4 regions of the Mesorhizobium sp. W016 genome follow, and region 2 is predicted to be linked to each of the others. Evidence: predicted binding sites of a transcription regulator. Region 2 holds the regulator's gene; each other region holds the start of a gene.
The links. Region 2 encodes PhoB, which activates phosphate uptake and scavenging genes when phosphate is short. Its sites were predicted from a motif close to TGTCATNNANCTGTCAT; they were not measured.
Positions count from the first base shown of each region.

Region 1 (4,201 bases), 2.8 Mb from region 2:
CGTTGAACGGTTCCTCACCCTCCTCCAGCACGACGCGCCGGGAGGTTCCGTCAGCCAATACGTCGAAACTTTGCTGGTTGTCCATGATGTTGCCCAGCATGATCTGGCCAAGGATCTGTTCATGCACCGTCGGATTGGTGATCGGCACCATGGTCTCGACACGGCGGTCGAGATTGCGTGGCATCAAGTCGGCCGAGGCGATGTAGACGATCGCCTCGTCCGACGGCAGGCCATGGCCGTTGCCGAAGCAATAGATGCGGCTGTGTTCGAGGAAGCGGCCGACGATCGACTTGACCCTGATGTTTTCCGACAGGCCGGGCACCTGCGGCCGCAGGCAGCAGATGCCGCGCACGACGAGATCGATCTCGACGCCGGCACGGCTGGCGTCATAGAGCGCGTCGATGATGTTGGGATCGACGAGCGCGTTCATCTTCATCCAGATGCGCGCCGGACGGCCAGCCAGCGCGTGGGCGACCTCGTCGGCAATGTGCTTGAGGATACGGCTGCGCAGCGTAAACGGCGAGATGGCGATCCGCATCTCATCGGTCGGCTCGGCATAGCCGGTGATGAAGTTGAACAGCTGGGCGACATCGCGCGCGATCGTCGGATCGGTGGTGAAGAAGGACAGGTCGGTGTAAATGCGCGCTGTCACCGGATGGTAGTTGCCGGTGCCGAGATGCACATAGTTACGCAGCTTGCCGTCCTCGCGCCGCACCACCAGCGACATTTTCGCATGGGTTTTGAGTTCAAGGAAGCCGAACACGACCTGGACGCCGGCGCGTTCGAGGTCGCGCGCCCAGCGGATGTTGGCTTCCTCGTCGAAGCGCGCCTTGAGCTCGACCAGGGCGGTTACCGACTTGCCGGCCTCGGCCGCGTCGACCAAGGCGCGCACGATCGGGCTGTCGTTGGAGGTGCGGTAGAGCGTCTGCTTGATCGCCACCACCTCCGGGTCGGCCATCGCCTGGCGCAGGAATTGGACCACCACGTCAAAGGATTCATAGGGGTGGTGGACGACGATGTCCTTCTCGCGAATGGCCGCGAAACAGTCGCCGCCATGCTCGCGGATGCGCTCGGGAAAGCGTGGATTGTAGGGGGTGAACTTCAGGTCGTCGCGTGGCACGGCGACGATCTCGGAAATCTGGCTGAGCGCCAGCGGGCCGGTCAGAACGCTGATGCGGCTCGAAGAGACGCCAAGCTCGCCGGCGACGAACTCGCGCAATTCGCCGGGCATCGACTTGTCGAATTCGATGCGGATGACCGAACCGCGGCGGCGCCGCTTCAGCGCCGTCTCGAACAGGCGCACGAGATCTTCCGACTCTTCCTCGACCTCGATATCGCTGTCCCGGATGATGCGGAAGGTGCCGGAACCCTTGACCTCATAGCCGGGGAACAGCTTGCCGATATAGAGGCCGACAGCCTCCTCCAGTGGAATGAAGCGAACGTGCTGCTTGCGGTCGGGCAGGCGGATGAAGCGCTTCAGCGCCACCGGCAGGCGCAGAAGCGCGCTCATCTCCTCGCCATTCTTGCGGTGGCGCAATTGCAGCGCCATCGAGAAGCCGAGATTGGGAATGAACGGAAACGGATGCGCCGGGTCGATCGACAGTGGAGTCAGGACCGGGAAGACCTGGTCCTGGAAATGGTCTTCCAGCCAGACTTTCTCATCCTTGGTCAGTGCATCGCGGGTGATGCTCTCAATGCCTTCCTTGTTGAGCAGCAGCATCAGCGCCGAAAGGCTGTTCTGCTGGTCCTCCTGCAGCCGCTCGACCTCGCGCAGCAATTGTTCCAGCTGCTGCTCCGGCGTGCGGCCGTCGGGGCTCTTGAGCGCAATGCCTTCGCGCACCTGGCCGGCAAGGCCGGCGACGCGGACCATGAAGAATTCGTCGAGATTGGCGGCTGAAATCGACAGGAAACGGACGCGTTCGAGCAGCGGATGGTGCTGGTTCTGGGATTCCTCGAGCACACGCCGGTTGAACTGCAGCCAGGAGAACTCACGGTTGACGAACCGATCGGGGTTGCCGCCCTCGGGGCTCGCCACCTCGACATTGATGAATTCGCTCTGCACCGGCTTCAGTTCGTTCATGGTTCCTGCTCTTCCCCCGCCAACCGTCCCTTGGAGCGCCGCTGGACGTGCCATGCCTCTAACACGCTTTTGTGGCGCATGACCCTTCGGCGAAAACCGTTCCGATTTCAGGGACATGCACTTAACCGGCTCAACGTATCCTCTGACAGGCTTTTGCGACAGTTTCATTTCATCGATCTTGCAAACAGGCCTGTTATGTTCCAGATGCTTTTCGACGAGATCAAGGAGACGACGATGGCAGGCGGTTCCATTCCCCATTTCCAGAACGATGCGGGCCATCCGGCAATCGACATCGGCGTCAAGGAATTCATGTGCACCGGCGCCAACCCGCCCTTCGACCACCCGCATGTGTTCCTCGACATGGGCGACGACAATGAAAAGGTCTGTCCCTACTGCTCGACGCTCTACCGCTATTCGGCGAAGCTGAGGGCGACGGAAACGCTGCCGGCTGGTTGCCTTTATATCGACCAGGCCGCCTGATCCTTCCGCGACAAGCCCGATGGAAGACATCAGGTCCCGGCAGGTCATAATCGCCGGGGCCGGCATCGCCGGGCTGACCGCTGCCCTTGCCTTCGCCGGACGGGGTTATCCGGTAAAGCTTATCGAACAGGCACAGCACCTCGAAGCGGCCGGCGCCGGCATCCAGCTTTCGCCCAACGCAACACGCATTCTTGGAAAACTCGGCGTGCTCGACCGACTGCTGCCCGCAGCGTTGCGGCCGGAAGCGGTCGTGCTCAAGGACGCCGGGACGCTGCGCGAACTGGCGCGGGTACCGCTCGGGCACGCCGCCGAAGCGCGCTGGCAGTCGCCCTATCTTGTCGCCCATCGCGCAGATCTGCAGGCAGCGCTGCTGGGGCAAATGGCTGAACGGTCGCAGATTGAGCTCATCACCGGCGCCCGCGTGACCGGCATCGTCAAAGACGCGCAATATGTCGCCGTGACCGCCGAAGTGGACGGCCGCGAGATCGAGGCACGCGGCAAACTGCTGGTCGGCGCCGACGGCGTCTGGTCGGCGGTCCGGGCGCAACTCGCAGGCGAGGACTTCGTCAAAAGCCGTTTTTCGGGCGAACTCGCCTGGCGAGTCACGATCGCGGCCGAGAGCGCCTCCGGCGAAGCCTTTGTCGCGATCGGCGCCGCCGACTGCGTCACCACGTTCCTGCATCCAGGCTTCCACATGGTCGCCTATCCCGTCAGCAAAGGCCGGGCCTTCAATCTCGCCGCCTTCACCAAGGGCGAGCGCATGGCCGAAGGTTGGTCGGGCCATGCCGATCCCGCGATCCTCACGGCTGCCCTGCGCGGCACCGCGCCGGGCCTGACGAAGCTTGTGGCACTGGCCGGCCCATGGACGGCCTTTCCGATCCACACCGTCGAACAACAGCGGTGGACGAGCCCGCAGGGCATCGCGCTGATCGGCGACGCTGCGCATGCGATGACGCCGTTTGCCGCACAGGGCGCGGCAATGGCGATCGAAGATGCCATCACGCTTGCCGACGCTATCGCCGATTTCCCTGGCGATCTGCCCAGAAGTTTTCAAATCTGGGAAAATCTTCGGCGGCCGCGTGTCGCCAAGGCCGCGCGTCGTGGGGCCGTAAACCGCCTCGCCTGGCATGCTGCCGGCCCGGTGGCGATCGCCCGCAATCTGTTCCTGGCCATGCGCTCGCCCGACAAGCTCGCCGCCGACCTCGACTGGCTCTATGGATGGCGAGCGGACGCTCGGCAGTCTAGATCGTCGACTTAGCGATCCTTCCCACCCCCCTCTGTCCTGCCGGACATCTCCCCCGCAAGGGGGGAGATTGGATGTCGCCGCCGCCTTCGCCAAAATCGCCGGCGTTGCAGCAGGAGCGCCGCGGGCAAAACGGCTGATCTCCCCCCTTGCGGGGGAGATGGCCGGCAGGCCAGAGGGGGGTGCTGTCCCGCTGGCTTCAAAAGATCCAACACTGTCGCGGTGCGATGAAGGACTGCTAGTTATAAAACCGCATCGACAAGCCCAGCGAGGCCGGCAGCGGGTTCCACCAGCCGGTGCGCAGGCCGGCGGTGCGCAGGCCGGCGGCTGTCCAGGTGTTACAGCCGACAAGCGCGTTGAAATGGCCGTTCGCCTCGAAGAAGCGGTCGAAGCTGGAA
Region 1 covers NZ_JBTTIF010000002.1:2,942,583-2,946,783, reverse strand. The annotation lists gene ACYG9V_RS14740 (RNA degradosome polyphosphate kinase) at 1-2,080, opposite strand, end outside; gene ACYG9V_RS14735 (zinc-finger domain-containing protein) at 2,315-2,560, shown strand; gene ACYG9V_RS14730 (FAD-dependent monooxygenase) at 2,580-3,818, shown strand; gene ACYG9V_RS14725 (TIGR02117 family protein) at 4,042-4,201, opposite strand, start outside.
Region 1: ACYG9V_RS14740 (RNA degradosome polyphosphate kinase) is a predicted target of PhoB. The motif match lies at 2,236-2,252, and genes of this name have one in related genera.

Region 2 (4,201 bases):
AATTTGGTATGAACATCATGACCGAACAGTCCCTTGAGAATGCAGTGGGCGACAAAATGAACGCCAAGTCGAACGAAGTCATCAAGATGCGCGGCGACAAGGTCGGCGTCTTCTACGGCGAGAAGCAGGCGTTGTTCGACGTCAATCTCGACGTGCGTCAGAACCAGGTGACGGCGCTGATCGGCCCGTCCGGCTGCGGCAAGTCGACCTTCCTGCGCTGCCTCAACCGCATGAACGACACCATCGATTCGGCGCGGGTGACCGGCAAGATCACGCTCGATGAAGACGACATCTACGACAAGAACATCGATGTCGTCGAACTGCGCGCCCGCGTCGGCATGGTGTTCCAGAAACCCAACCCGTTCCCGAAGTCGATCTACGAGAACGTCGCCTACGGCCCGCGCATCCATGGGCTGGCCAAGCGCAAGTCCGACATGGACCAGATCGTCGAGCAGAGCCTGAAGAAGGCGGCGATCTGGAACGAGGTCAAGGACCGCCTGCAGGAGCCCGGCACCGGCCTGTCCGGCGGCCAGCAGCAGCGCCTGTGCATCGCGCGCGCCATCGCCGTGTCGCCGGAGGTGATCCTGATGGACGAGCCCTGCTCGGCGCTCGATCCGATCGCCACCGCCCGTGTCGAGGAGCTGATCGACGAACTGCGCCAGAACTACACGATCGTCATCGTCACCCACTCGATGCAGCAGGCGGCGCGCGTGTCGCAGCGCACGGCGATGTTCCATCTCGGCTATCTCGTCGAGGAGGGCGCCACCGACAAGATGTTCACCAACCCCGACGACAAGCGCACCCAGGACTACATTACCGGCCGCTTCGGCTGAGCCGTCCGGCGGGTGAATTTTCAGGCACGAGGACCAAGATCATGGGTGAACATACCGTCGCCTCCTTCGATGAAGAGCTCGGGCAGATCAGCAAGCTGATCCGCGACATGGGCGATCTGGCAGGCTCGATGGTCAGCGGCTCGACCAGGGCGCTGCTCAATTCGGACAATGCGCTGGCACAGCGTGTCGTGTCCGACGACGCCATCATGGATGCGCGCCAGCGCGAACTGGACGACCGCGCCATCACGCTGATCGCCAAGCGCCAGCCGATGGCCAACGATCTGCGCGCCGTGGTCGGCTCGATCCGCATGGCGGGCGACCTCGAGCGCATCGGCGACCTCGCCAAGAACATCGCCAAACGCGTCGGCACCGTGGGCTTGAGCGTCACGCCGCGCGACCTCTCGCACTCCATCGACGCCATGGCGCAACTGGTGCTGATCCAGGTGCAAGGCGTCGTCGAGGAATATGCCGCCACCGATGCGGCAGCGCTTGCAAAACTCAGGAATGACGACGAGCGCATCGACGTCAAATACACGTCCGTGTTTCGTGAGCTCTTGACCTACATGATGGAAGACCCTCGCAACATCACCGCCTGCACGCATCTCTTGTTCTGCGCCAAGAATCTTGAGCGCATCGGCGATCATGTCACCAACATCGCCGAAAATGCGTATTATGTGCTGACCGGCCAGCAATTGCCCGCCAATCGTCCGAAGCAGGACGAGACGGCCATGGCCACGCCGGCCTGATGAGGGTGAACTGCCTATGATCGCGCCACGCATCATGGTCGTGGAGGACGAGGAGCCACTAGGCGTGCTCCTCCGCTACAACCTCGAATCCGAAGGCTATCAGGTCGAGGTGGTGACACGCGGCGACGAGGCCGAGATCCGCCTGCAGGAAAACGTGCCCGATCTCCTGGTGCTCGACTGGATGGTGCCGGCTGTTTCCGGCATCGAGCTCTGCCGGCGGCTTAGAGTGCGGCCCGAAACCGAGCGGCTGCCGATCATCATGCTGACCGCGCGCGGTGAGGAAAGCGATCGCGTGCGCGGCCTGTCCACCGGTGCCGACGACTATCTGGTCAAGCCATTCTCGACGCCGGAGTTCATGGCGCGCGTGAAAGCGCTGCTGCGCCGCGCCAAGCCGGAAGTGCTGTCGAGCGTGCTCAAGGTCGGCGACATCGTGCTCGATCGAGAATCGCACCGGGTCTACCGCAAGAAGAGCGAGATCAGGCTCGGACCGACCGAGTTCCGGCTGCTCGAATTCATGATGCGCCATCCCGGCCGCGTGTTCTCGCGCAGCCAACTGCTCGACAATGTCTGGGGCGAGACGATCTATATAGACGAGCGAACCGTCGACGTGCATGTCGGGCGCTTACGCAAAGCGGTCAACAACGGCCGCATGCCGGATGTCATCCGTACCATTCGCGGCGCCGGCTACGCTATCAGGGAAGACTAGGATGCTGCGCGTCGCGCCGTTGCCGGCCATTCAGGCGACATGCTTGCCGGATTTCGCCTGAATGCCCGGCGCGAAAATCTCCTGGTCGACGAAGCCGAGCGCGCGCATGGCACAGCCTTCGCGGATCAGCGGCAGCTCGTTGGGCTCGGTGTCGAAGGAGATCGATTTCGAGTGCTGGCCGCCGGCGGTCTGGGCGATCGCTTCGCGCAATGCCGGTTCGATCAAGTCGAAGGCGGCGGCGCTGACGCCTACCATGGCGACGGGTGCCGGATCGATCAGCGCAAACAGGCTGCCGAGGCCGAAGCCGAGCGCCTCGCCGGCCTTGCGATAGGCTTCGCGCTCCGGGCCGTCGGTTTCGCGGGCGCGCGCGGCGAGTGCGCGCATATCAGCGTCGCCGATATCGACCGGCTCGGCATCCTCGCCCATCATTTTGGCGCTCCGCCAGATGGCGTAGTTTCCGGCATAGGCTTCCACGCAGCCGCGCCGCCCGCAGCGGCAGAGCGCGCCGCCCGGACGGTGGATCATGTGGCCGAACTCGCCGCCCGAGGAATGGGTGCCGGTGAACAGTTCGCCTTTCAGCACCAGGCCCATGCCGATGCCGTGCGATAAGAGGATGGCGATAAAATTGTCGCGGTAGCGCTCGGGCTGGCGCCATTGCAGCGCCACCGCCATCATGTTGCAATCGTTCTCCATGGTGGCAGGAATGCCGAATTCCGCTTCCAACATGTCGGCGAAGGCAATGTCGGTCAGTGGCGTGATCGGCGACCACAGCATGGCGCGCGCCTGCGAATCGGTGATGCCCTGGATGCCCATGGCAATGCGGGCGATGCTCTGGACATCGAGGTCGGGATCCTCAAGCCGCCGCCGGACGATTGCTACGCATTCGCCAATCAGCTCGTCGCGCGGCTTGGTCAGCGTGTCCAGCCGGCGCTGTTCCTCGGCGACGACGTGGCCGGCATAGTCGATGACGGTGACGGACAGGAAATTGAGCGACAGCACGACGGTCATCACCGCCGCCGCTTCCGGGTTGAGACCAAGGCCCACCTGCGGCCGGCCGCGTTTCAGTGCGCCGGTCTCGCCAGGTTTGCCTTCAATCAGGATGCCTTCTTGAATCAGATCAGACGAGATTGCCGATATGGTCGAGTGGCTGAGGCCGGTGGTCGCCGCAATCTCGGTCCGCGACGGCTGGCCGGCCCGGCGCACGGCTGAAATCACCATCGCACGGTTGCGACGGCGCAGATCGTCGTGGCGGATTCCAACCGACATTTGTTTCCTCCCGGCCTCCTCGCGCCTCATGATAGTGACGGCGTTCGACGGCACCAGCCAAATATTGGCAGACGCCGGCAGCCCTGTCATTGTTTATTGCGGACCTCGAAAAAATTCGGCACGGCCATCAGAATCCATCAGAATCGATGTTGACAGCGCGTTATCATTGAACCAGTATTTTTTCGAGGCTCGAAAAAATAGCGCCTCTGTGTGCCGGCCCTCGGGCCAGTTTTGTCGCGCCGCACGCGGCGCAGGGAGGATTATGATGAACAGATTTGCAGCCGCCATGCTGGCGGGTGTCGCCATGTCGCTGGCGCTGATGTCGGTCGCGCAGGCGAAGGACAAGGTCATCGGCGTGTCGTGGTCGAACTTCCAGGAAGAGCGCTGGAAGACCGACGAGGCGGCGATGAAAACGGCGATAGAGGCTGCCGGCGACAAGTACATTTCCGCCGACGCGCAGTCCAATCCCGGCAAGCAGCTGACCGACGTCGAAAGCCTGATCTCGCAGGGCGCCAACTCGCTGATCATCCTGGCGCAGGACGCCTCGGCCATCGGCCCGGCGGTGCAGAAGGCGCTGGACGAAGGCATTCCGGTCGTCGGCTATGACCGCCTGATCGAGAACAAGGACGTCTTCTACCTGACCTTCGACA
Region 2 covers NZ_JBTTIF010000002.1:191,659-195,859, reverse strand. The annotation lists gene pstB (phosphate ABC transporter ATP-binding protein PstB) at 9-833, shown strand; gene phoU (phosphate signaling complex protein PhoU) at 875-1,579, shown strand; gene phoB (phosphate regulon transcriptional regulator PhoB) at 1,596-2,285, shown strand; gene ACYG9V_RS01265 (ROK family protein) at 2,316-3,551, opposite strand; gene xylF (D-xylose ABC transporter substrate-binding protein) at 3,817-4,201, shown strand, end outside.

Region 3 (4,201 bases), 6.0 Mb from region 2:
AGATGCCGGCTTCAAGGCGCTGATCGACGGCGTCGAGATCACCGAGCGCGCCATGCTGTCGACGCTGGAACGGCATGGGGTGAAGAAGCTCGAACCGGAAGGTGAGAAGTTCGACCCGAATTTCCACCAGGCGATGTTCGAAGTGCCCAATCCCGATGTGCCGGCCAACACCGTCGTCCAGGTCGTGCAGCCGGGCTATTCGATCGGCGAGCGCGTGCTGCGGCCGGCCATGGTCGGGGTCGCCAAGGGCGGCCCCAAGATCGCGGCCACCGAAGCGCCGGTCGAGCCGGGGCCGGTGAACGAGCAGGCCGAGAAGGATGCGTGAGTAGGGTAGGCAGTAGGGAATAGGGAATAGGGAATAGGGAATAGGGGCAGGCGTATCAATCGCGCGGCTTCGTGTTATTCATACTTTCCCTAATTCCCAATCCCTACTACCTCATGTCCCTGACACCCATCGACCTCCTCGACTATGCCGGCGTCGCCGTCTTTGCCGCGACCGGGGCGTTGGCGGCTTCGCGCAAGCAGCTCGACATTATCGGCTTCCTGTTTCTGGCCAGCGTCACCGGCATTGGCGGCGGCACGCTTCGCGACGTCATCCTCAACCTGCCCGTCTTTTGGGTCGCCAACTCCGGCTATGTGCTGGTTTGCGCGGCGGTTGCGGTGCTGGTCTTCTTCATCGCCCACCGCGTCGAATCCCGCTGGAAATGGCTGCTCTGGCTCGACGCCATCGGATTGGCGGCCTTTTCCGTAATGGGCGCGGCCAAGGGGCTGGCCATCACCGGCTCGCCGGTCGTCTCCGTTGTTATGGGCGTGTTGACCGCCACATTTGGCGGCATCCTGCGCGATCTGCTGGCCGGCGAGCCATCGGTGCTGCTCAGGCCCGAAATCTACGTCACCGCCGCACTCGCGGGCGCCGGCCTCTACACACTTGGCGATCTTGCCGGCCTGCCGCCGCTCGCCTCGGATATCGCCGGCTTCGTCGCGGCTTTCCTGGTGCGCGGCGGCGCGCTGAAATTCGGCTGGACCTTTCCGTCCTACAAGAGCCGCCCGGGACGGCGACCGGAGGATATTCCGTAGGGAGAGGGATTAGGGAATAGGGAATAGGGAATAGTCGGTAGTCAGCAATTCGCGGCAGCCTTCACTACTGCCTAATGCCTACTGCCTACTGCCTCACGCCGCAAAGCGCTGCGCTTCCCCGCCATAATAGTTGACGTAGCGGGCGCCGATTTCCTTGACCGGCATCACCACGAACACATCGACGGTGGAGAACTCACGGTCGATGACGCAGCCGTCGCCGATGCGGGCGCCGACGCGCAGATAGCCCTTGACCAGCGGCGGCATGGCCGCGATCGCCGCCTTGGCGTTGACCGCCTCGATCGGCATCAGATCCATCGAGCAATAGCGGCCGGAGACCGCCCGCACATCCCAGGCGGAGTTGGTCCGGCAGTGATGGGCAAGGTAGGTGAGCGCCTCGGCATGCGCAGCCGGCACCGTGCCAGGGAACGAGGCACAACCGGTCATCACGCCGATCTCATAGTGGTTGATGTAGGCCCAGATGCCTTGCCACAGCGCCTCAATGGTGCGCTTCGAGCGGTATTCCGGCAGCACGCAGGAGCGGCCGAGCTCAAGGAAGCGCTGGCCGGGATGGCGGGCGATCAGCTTGGTCAGTTCGAACTCGCCTTCGGAATAGAAGCCGCCGGCGGTCGCCGCAATCTCTTGCCGCAGCAGGCGGTAAGTGCCGACGATGCGGCGATGCTCGGGGCCGGAGATCGAGGTGTCAAGCACCAGGAGATGGTCGCACAGCGGGTCGAAGCGGTCGGCGTCGCGCCGGTCCTGCGCCTGGAACAGGTCCTTCCTGGCGCCAAGCTCGTCATAAAACACCCGGTAGCGCACTTCCTGCGCGGCGGCGATCTCGGCCTCATTGCGGGCAAGCCGCACTTCGAGATTGCCGATACGGCCCAGCGGTGCGCCTGTTGCGACGGCATCGGCGTTCCGCGCGGCGAGCAAAGCGCCGCCTGCGCTGGGCCGAGTGTCACATTCCGGCATAACTGTATGCACGAGTGATTCTCCTTCGAGCCATCCCTCTTGGCACGGGGATACGGTGTAGGTGCAACAGGATTGTGACAGTACCGTGATACGGCGCGACGGGCAATACTTCGTCGGCTGGCGAAAACCCTCATTCGGCTACCTACGTGACGCGAGGATTGCGCCAGCGTCACCTTGAAGCGCGTCGCGCTGGGACGATTCACGCGACGCGCTTCAAGTCTTTGTTTTGTGCATGTCGTCTTCTCAAAACCGGGGCCATTTTCGAGCGACATGAATTCAGGCGGCCACCTGGCCCTCGACGGCATGGACCAGCGCGTCGGGATCGAGCGGCTTGGTGACAAAGCCGCTGGCGCCATGGGCGAGCACGGTGTGGCGAGTCTTTTCCTGGCTGTCGGCCGAAAGCACCATGATCGGAACCGGCGGCACAGCCATTTCCTCCTCGTGGCGGCGGATGGCGGCGATCGCGTCCAGCCCGTCCATGACCGGCATGTGCAAATCCATCAGCACCACATCGAAGCGATTTTTCAGCCCGGCTTCGGTCACCGCCTCGACCGCGGCCTTGCCATTGCCGACCACTTTCACGCGATGTCCCGCCTTCAAAAGCGTGGCGCGGGCAAGCATGGCGTTGATGTCGTTGTCTTCGGCGATCAGCACCGACAAACCTTGCTGGCGCCCGCCATGGGCACGAAGCGAGGACGCGCCGGTCTTTTCCGGCTTGGGCGGCGGCAAGGCAGGGGCATGACTGGTCAGCAGCACGCGCAGCAGGGTTTCGCCGCGCACCGGCCTCGCCAAGAAGGTGGCGTAGCCGCTGGTGCGGAATTCGCCAAGCATGCCGCGGTCGGTCGGCGCGATCAGCGTGATCGCCTCGCAATCGGCAAAGCCACTCTGGCGCAGGCGCTTGAGCAGTCTGCCGTCGCCGTCCTCCAGGGCCGCGTCGATCAACAGCACATCGCAATGTTCGGCGAAGGGCGTCGCCTGGGAAGCGGTTGCGGCGACGTCGACGGCGCCGCCATGGGCGCGGATGGTGCGGGCGATGGCGTCCGCCTCGACGGCGTTCTTCGACACGATCACGGCGCGCCGGCCGGCCAGGATGTTCTGCCGGTTCTGCGGTGCTTCGGTTGCTCCTGCGGCCGGGATCTCGAAGACGAATTCCGATCCCTCGCCAAGCCGGCTCGACACCGAAATGGCACCGCCCATGGCGGCGACCAGGCGCCTCGATATGGCCAGACCGAGGCCGGCGCCCCCATGGGTGCGGGTCGAGGTGCCGTCGGACTGTTCGAACTCCTCGAAGATGCGCTCCATATCCTCTTCGCGCAGGCCAGGGCCGGTGTCGGCGACGGTGAAGCAGATGCGGTCGCTGGTCTCGGTGCGGGCCCGTGCAACCGAAACCAGCACGCCGCCGGTGTCGGTGAACTTGATCGCATTGCCGATCAGGTTGAGCAGCACCTGCCTGACTCTTCCCGGATCGGCCATGATCATCTGTGGCACGTCGGGCTCGACATGACAGCCGAGGCCGATGTTCTTGGCGAAGGCTTTCGCCGCCATCAGTTCGATGATGTTGTCGGCGATTTCGCGCAGCGATGTCGGCTGCGGCTCCGGGTCGAAACGGCCGGCCTCTATCTTGGAATAGTCGAGCAAATCCTCGATGAGCGCCAAAAGCGCGCTGGCCGAGGTCGAGACGGCGCCGACATAGGTGCGCTGCTCGGGCGACAGATTGGTGTCGGCCAGTAGCTTGGCCATGCCCATGATGCCGTTCATCGGCGTGCGGATCTCATGGCTGACGGTGGCGAGGAAGCGCGACTTGGCCTGGCTGGCATATTCGGCGCGCTCGCGCGCGGTGATCAGCGAGGATTCGGCGCGTTTGCGCGCGGTGATGTCGCGGGCAATCGCCCGGTGCGAGACGGCGCCGCTATCCTTGTCGCGTACCGACAGTTCGATCCACGAGAACCAGCGCGGACCGTTCGGCGTGCGGATGGAGACGTCGGTGGAACTCAGGCATTCGTGATCCGAAAAGGCGGCGTCGGGAACGATACCGACATCGATGCCGAGGTCGGCCAGAGTCCTGCCGGCAAGGTCGCGTTGGTCGGTTCCGACGAGGCTGGCGAAAACCTTGTTGGCGTAGACGATGTGGCCGTCGCGGTCGCGGTGGACGACG
Region 3 covers NZ_JBTTIF010000002.1:6,187,014-6,191,214, reverse strand. The annotation lists gene grpE (nucleotide exchange factor GrpE) at 1-325, shown strand, start outside; gene ACYG9V_RS30300 (trimeric intracellular cation channel family protein) at 445-1,077, shown strand; gene olsB (l-ornithine N(alpha)-acyltransferase) at 1,171-2,046, opposite strand; gene ACYG9V_RS30290 (response regulator) at 2,323-4,201, opposite strand, start outside.
Region 3: olsB (l-ornithine N(alpha)-acyltransferase) is a predicted target of PhoB. The motif match lies at 2,110-2,126, and genes of this name have one in related genera.

Region 4 (4,201 bases), 4.7 Mb from region 2:
TTTTCGTCCATGGGCTGTTCGGCGAAGGTTCATCTCAAAGTCCGCCCGGCAATGATCGCCGATTTGACGGACAAGGTCGATGCGGCATTGGAACATGCCACCTGGCGGCTTCACGCTAATCAGTTCTCAAAACATCCGGAATGGGATATGGGTCGCCGCCGCGTGGGGTCGCATATCCTGTTGGATATGATGAATAGGCTGGGGGGATCATGTCCGACAATCCGCTTTTTTCCGAGCGCCTGAACCGGCGCGCGTTTCTTGGAATATCCGCTTTGGGTGCCGCTTCCATGGCGCTTTCAGCCTGCACCACGACCGATGTCGTGGTGCCGCCAACGCCCGCCCCGGCGCCTGAACCGGCTCTGGGCGATGCCGCCACCATGTATTCGGCGCGCGTCGATGAGGGCTTTTCATTGCCGGCAATCCCCGTCGCCAAGCTCGATCCGAAATTCGTGCGCCAGATCGTGGACGATCCGACCGGCGAAAAACCCGGCACGATCGTCGTCGATACATCCGAGCATTTTCTCTATCTGGTGCGCGACGGCGGCAAGGCAATGCGCTATGGCGTCAGCCTCGGCAAGGCCGGGTTTGGCTGGACCGGCAGCGCCGTGATCCAGGCGCGCAAGAAATGGCCGGTGTGGACGCCGCCGCCCGAAATGATCCAGCGCCGGCCGGAACTGGCGAAATACAAGGACGGCATGCCGCCCGGACCGCAGAGCCCGCTCGGTGCGCGCGCGCTCTATCTGTTCCGCGACGGCAAGGACACGATGTACCGGCTGCACGGCACGCCGGAATGGGATTCCATCGGCAAGAACGCGTCGTCAGGCTGCGTGCGCTTCATGAACCAGGACATCATCGACCTCTACAGCCGCGTCAACGGCGTAGCCCAGGTCTATGTGCGCCCGAACCTGTCGGCCGCGGGCAAGATCATGGCTGTGTCGAGCCGGACCGCCGAGCCGATCGATGCCGGCGTGCCAAGGGATGCGGAGATTTTGAAATAGGTGCCTTCACGGCATCGCTGATCGCCGAAAAACGGTTAGAGGCGGACGCGCCGAGCGCGTCCGCCTTTCCGTATATGGCTACTTCTTGGCGAGGCCCGGAAGCGTGACCTGATAGACCAGGAACATGGTATCGACATCGGCGCCGTCTTCGGCCTTGTAGGGCGCGCCGACCTGAAAACCGTCCTGGGTGAGAAAGTCGTTATCGTTGCCGACGAACAGGAAATAGTCGTCGGGCAGCGCCGGATCGAGCACGCTGACCACCGACATCGCTTCCCACTTCTCCGAGAGATTGTTCTTGTCGTTCGGCTTGCCGTCATGCAGGCCGAAACGGCCGAGTTCCTTGTTGTCGTTGATGTCAATGAACGGCGTCAGCTTGGCCGGGGTCACCGAGGGGTCGAGCACGCCCTTGGGCGCCAGCGGCTTGTCGGCGGCATCGAAGGCGCCGCCGGAAATGTCGGTGGCGCCAGAGACGTCGACGACGAAAATCTGGCGCAGCAGCGAAGTATCGCCCTTCACCCCCTGGCCGTTTCCGCTGTCGCGCGCCAGCATCAGGAAGGTCTTGTCGGACAGCGCCATGATCTCGCTCTGCGCGGCGACCTTGGTCTTGTCCTTGGTGACCTTGAACACCGGCAGCGGCACGACATATTCATGCACCAGCTTGAGATGGGCCGGGTCGGAGGCGTTGTAGACCAGGGCGCGGGTGTTCTGGCGCGTCGCGGGCGAATCGCCGCCATCCTGGCGGGGCGCCGACTGCAGCACAGCGATCAGCGACTTGCCGTCCGGCGTCAGCGCCATGCCTTCGAGGCCCTGGTTGTTCTGGCGGCCGGTTTCGGGATCCTTCGGATCGGGTTCGGCTGCACCGGGGCCTGGATTGTCGGAGGCGAAGTTCGGCCCGCCCTTGCGCATCGGCACCAAAGCGGCCGGCGGCTGCGTTGCCGACAACAGATGGCCGTCGGCCGAGAAGCGGTAGATGTTGGGGCCGTATTCGTCAGAGATGAACATGGTGCCGTCGGGCAGCCGCGCGATCGCCTCGTTGTCGAGCGCCAGCTTGCCGTTGGCCTCGGGCAGGATCGGCAGGTCGCCGCTCGCCGCGCGCACGCCGTTGAGCGGATCGAGGCCGGTGGCGTCTGCGCCCTTGTCGTCGGTGAGCAGCAGCGAATCGGCTAGCGTCGCCTTGACGCCTGTTTGTTCCTGGCCGGCAGCGGGCGTGGCGCCCAGTGCGGTCGGCGTGAACTCGATGCGAATAGTGTTGAGCCGCGGCCGGTAGTCGGTGGTGCCGACGACATTGTAGCCGCGATCCGGCAGCAGCCACAGCGAACCCTTGTAGCCATCCGCGCCATGGGTCCAGCTTGCGGCGTCGATCGACATGCCGGAGCCGGAGCCGAAGGTCTCGCCGAACTTGTCCTTCTGATCGGCCGGAATGCGGCCGACGCCGACCAGGCCCTTGTTGACGAAGCCGCCAACGGTGGCGGTGCTGCCGGCAAGGGCAGGGGTCAGGGCGGTAAACAGCGCCAATGCGGCGCCGAGCGACACGGTTCGGTGCAGATTTTTCATGGAGATCCTTCTTGTGACGGAACGGGCCGGAACGGCCGGATGACGAAGCCGCCGCAATCGACGATGCCGCGCCCACCGATGAGCGGTCTAGGACGCGAAGATGATAGTTGCGTGACAGACCTTGTCGCACTCGCTCCGGAACCATTTTCCAGCCTGATCCGTTGCACGCGAGCCCAAGCGTCGCCTGCGATGGCCGGTCGAGCCCCGGGCCTGGGAGGGATAAATGGGTTTCGATCAGTATCACGAGCCGCCGGAAGAACTGACGCAGGAGGTGCGGACCTTTGCCCGCATGATCACCTCGTTGATCGAAGAGGCCGAGGCGATCAGCTGGTACGAACAGCGCATGTCGGTCGAGAAAGACCCTCAGGCCAAGGCGATCATGAAGAACGCGCAAGGCGAGGAGTTCAAGCATTTCGGCATGGATCTGGAATTCCTGCTGCGCCAGAAGAAAGACTGGCGCGCGGAACTGAAGGAAATCCTGTTCACCACCGGCGACATCGTCAAGGCCGGCGAGCGGGGCGAGAAGAAGGTGGATTGAGGCCCGCCGGCCTTCCTCCGCGGCGGATCAATCGCTGTCGCGGGCGATCAGCTCCAGCGGCCAGACTTCGCGGATGATGCGCGGACCTTCCGGGCCGGCAAAGGCGGGAAGCGAGGCCAGCAGCATTTCGGCCAGTCGCCGGCCCATCGGCTCCAGCGACGGACGGAAGGCGGTCAGCGCCGGTGAAAAATAGCGGCAGAGCGGCGTGTCGACGATGACGATCACCGCGATGTCGTGGCCGGGCCTGATGCCCATCTCGGCCAGTGCCTTGCAGCCGCCGAGCGCCATTGCGTCATTGTTGAAGATGATGGCTGTGGGCCGGTCCCTGGAGAGCATCACGCGCGGCGTCACCTGGTAGCCTCCGGCCTCGTTGATGAAGCCGTCGGCGATCAGGCCGGGGTCGACTTCGATACCATGCCGCTTCAGCGCCTTGCGGTAGCCGTCGAGGAACAGGTAGCCGAAGTTGAGATCAAGCGAAGGGCGGATGGCGGCAATGCGGCGGTGGCCGCGCGCGACCAGCCGGTCGACGGCTTCATCACCCGCCCTCTCGAAATCGATATCGAGCGAAGGATAGGTGTCGCCGCCGGATTGACTTCGGCCAAGCGTGGCGAAGGGAAAGCCGGCCTTGCTGAGATAGTCGATCCGATCGTCTTCCCGCCGTGTATTGGCCAACACGACCGCGTCGGCCCGGCGCGTCTCAACAACGCGGCGCAGCCTCTCCTGCTGATATTGACCGGGCTCACCCATGACGACCATCAAATCCAGGCCATACTCGGCAAGCCGGCCCTGCAGACCGATCAGGAACGGGATGAAGAACGGTTCGCCATATTGCTGGTCGCCCGGATGCGGCTGCAGCATGAAGGCGATCGAATGGGTGGTGCCTTGCCGCAGGCTGCGGCCGGACTGGTTGGGCGAATAGTTCAATTGCTTGGCGGCGGCGAGCACGCGCTGGCGGGTGTCGGCATTGACGTCGGCGCGGCCGTTCAACGCCCGCGACACGGTGCCGATCGAAATGTTCAGGTGACGCGCGAGGTCATGGATGCTGGACGCCAAGGACAGTTCTCCCCCTGTCTTGGCTAGCACCGGCTGCCGCCCAGGCCAAGGCTTCGGG
Region 4 covers NZ_JBTTIF010000002.1:4,878,443-4,882,643, reverse strand. The annotation lists gene ACYG9V_RS24210 (MATE family efflux transporter) at 1-11, opposite strand, end outside; gene ACYG9V_RS24205 (L,D-transpeptidase) at 210-998, shown strand; gene ACYG9V_RS24200 (esterase-like activity of phytase family protein) at 1,077-2,552, opposite strand; gene ACYG9V_RS24195 (ferritin family protein) at 2,776-3,090, shown strand; gene ACYG9V_RS24190 (LacI family DNA-binding transcriptional regulator) at 3,118-4,143, opposite strand.
Region 4: ACYG9V_RS24200 (esterase-like activity of phytase family protein) is a predicted target of PhoB. The motif match lies at 2,653-2,669, and genes of this name have one in related genera.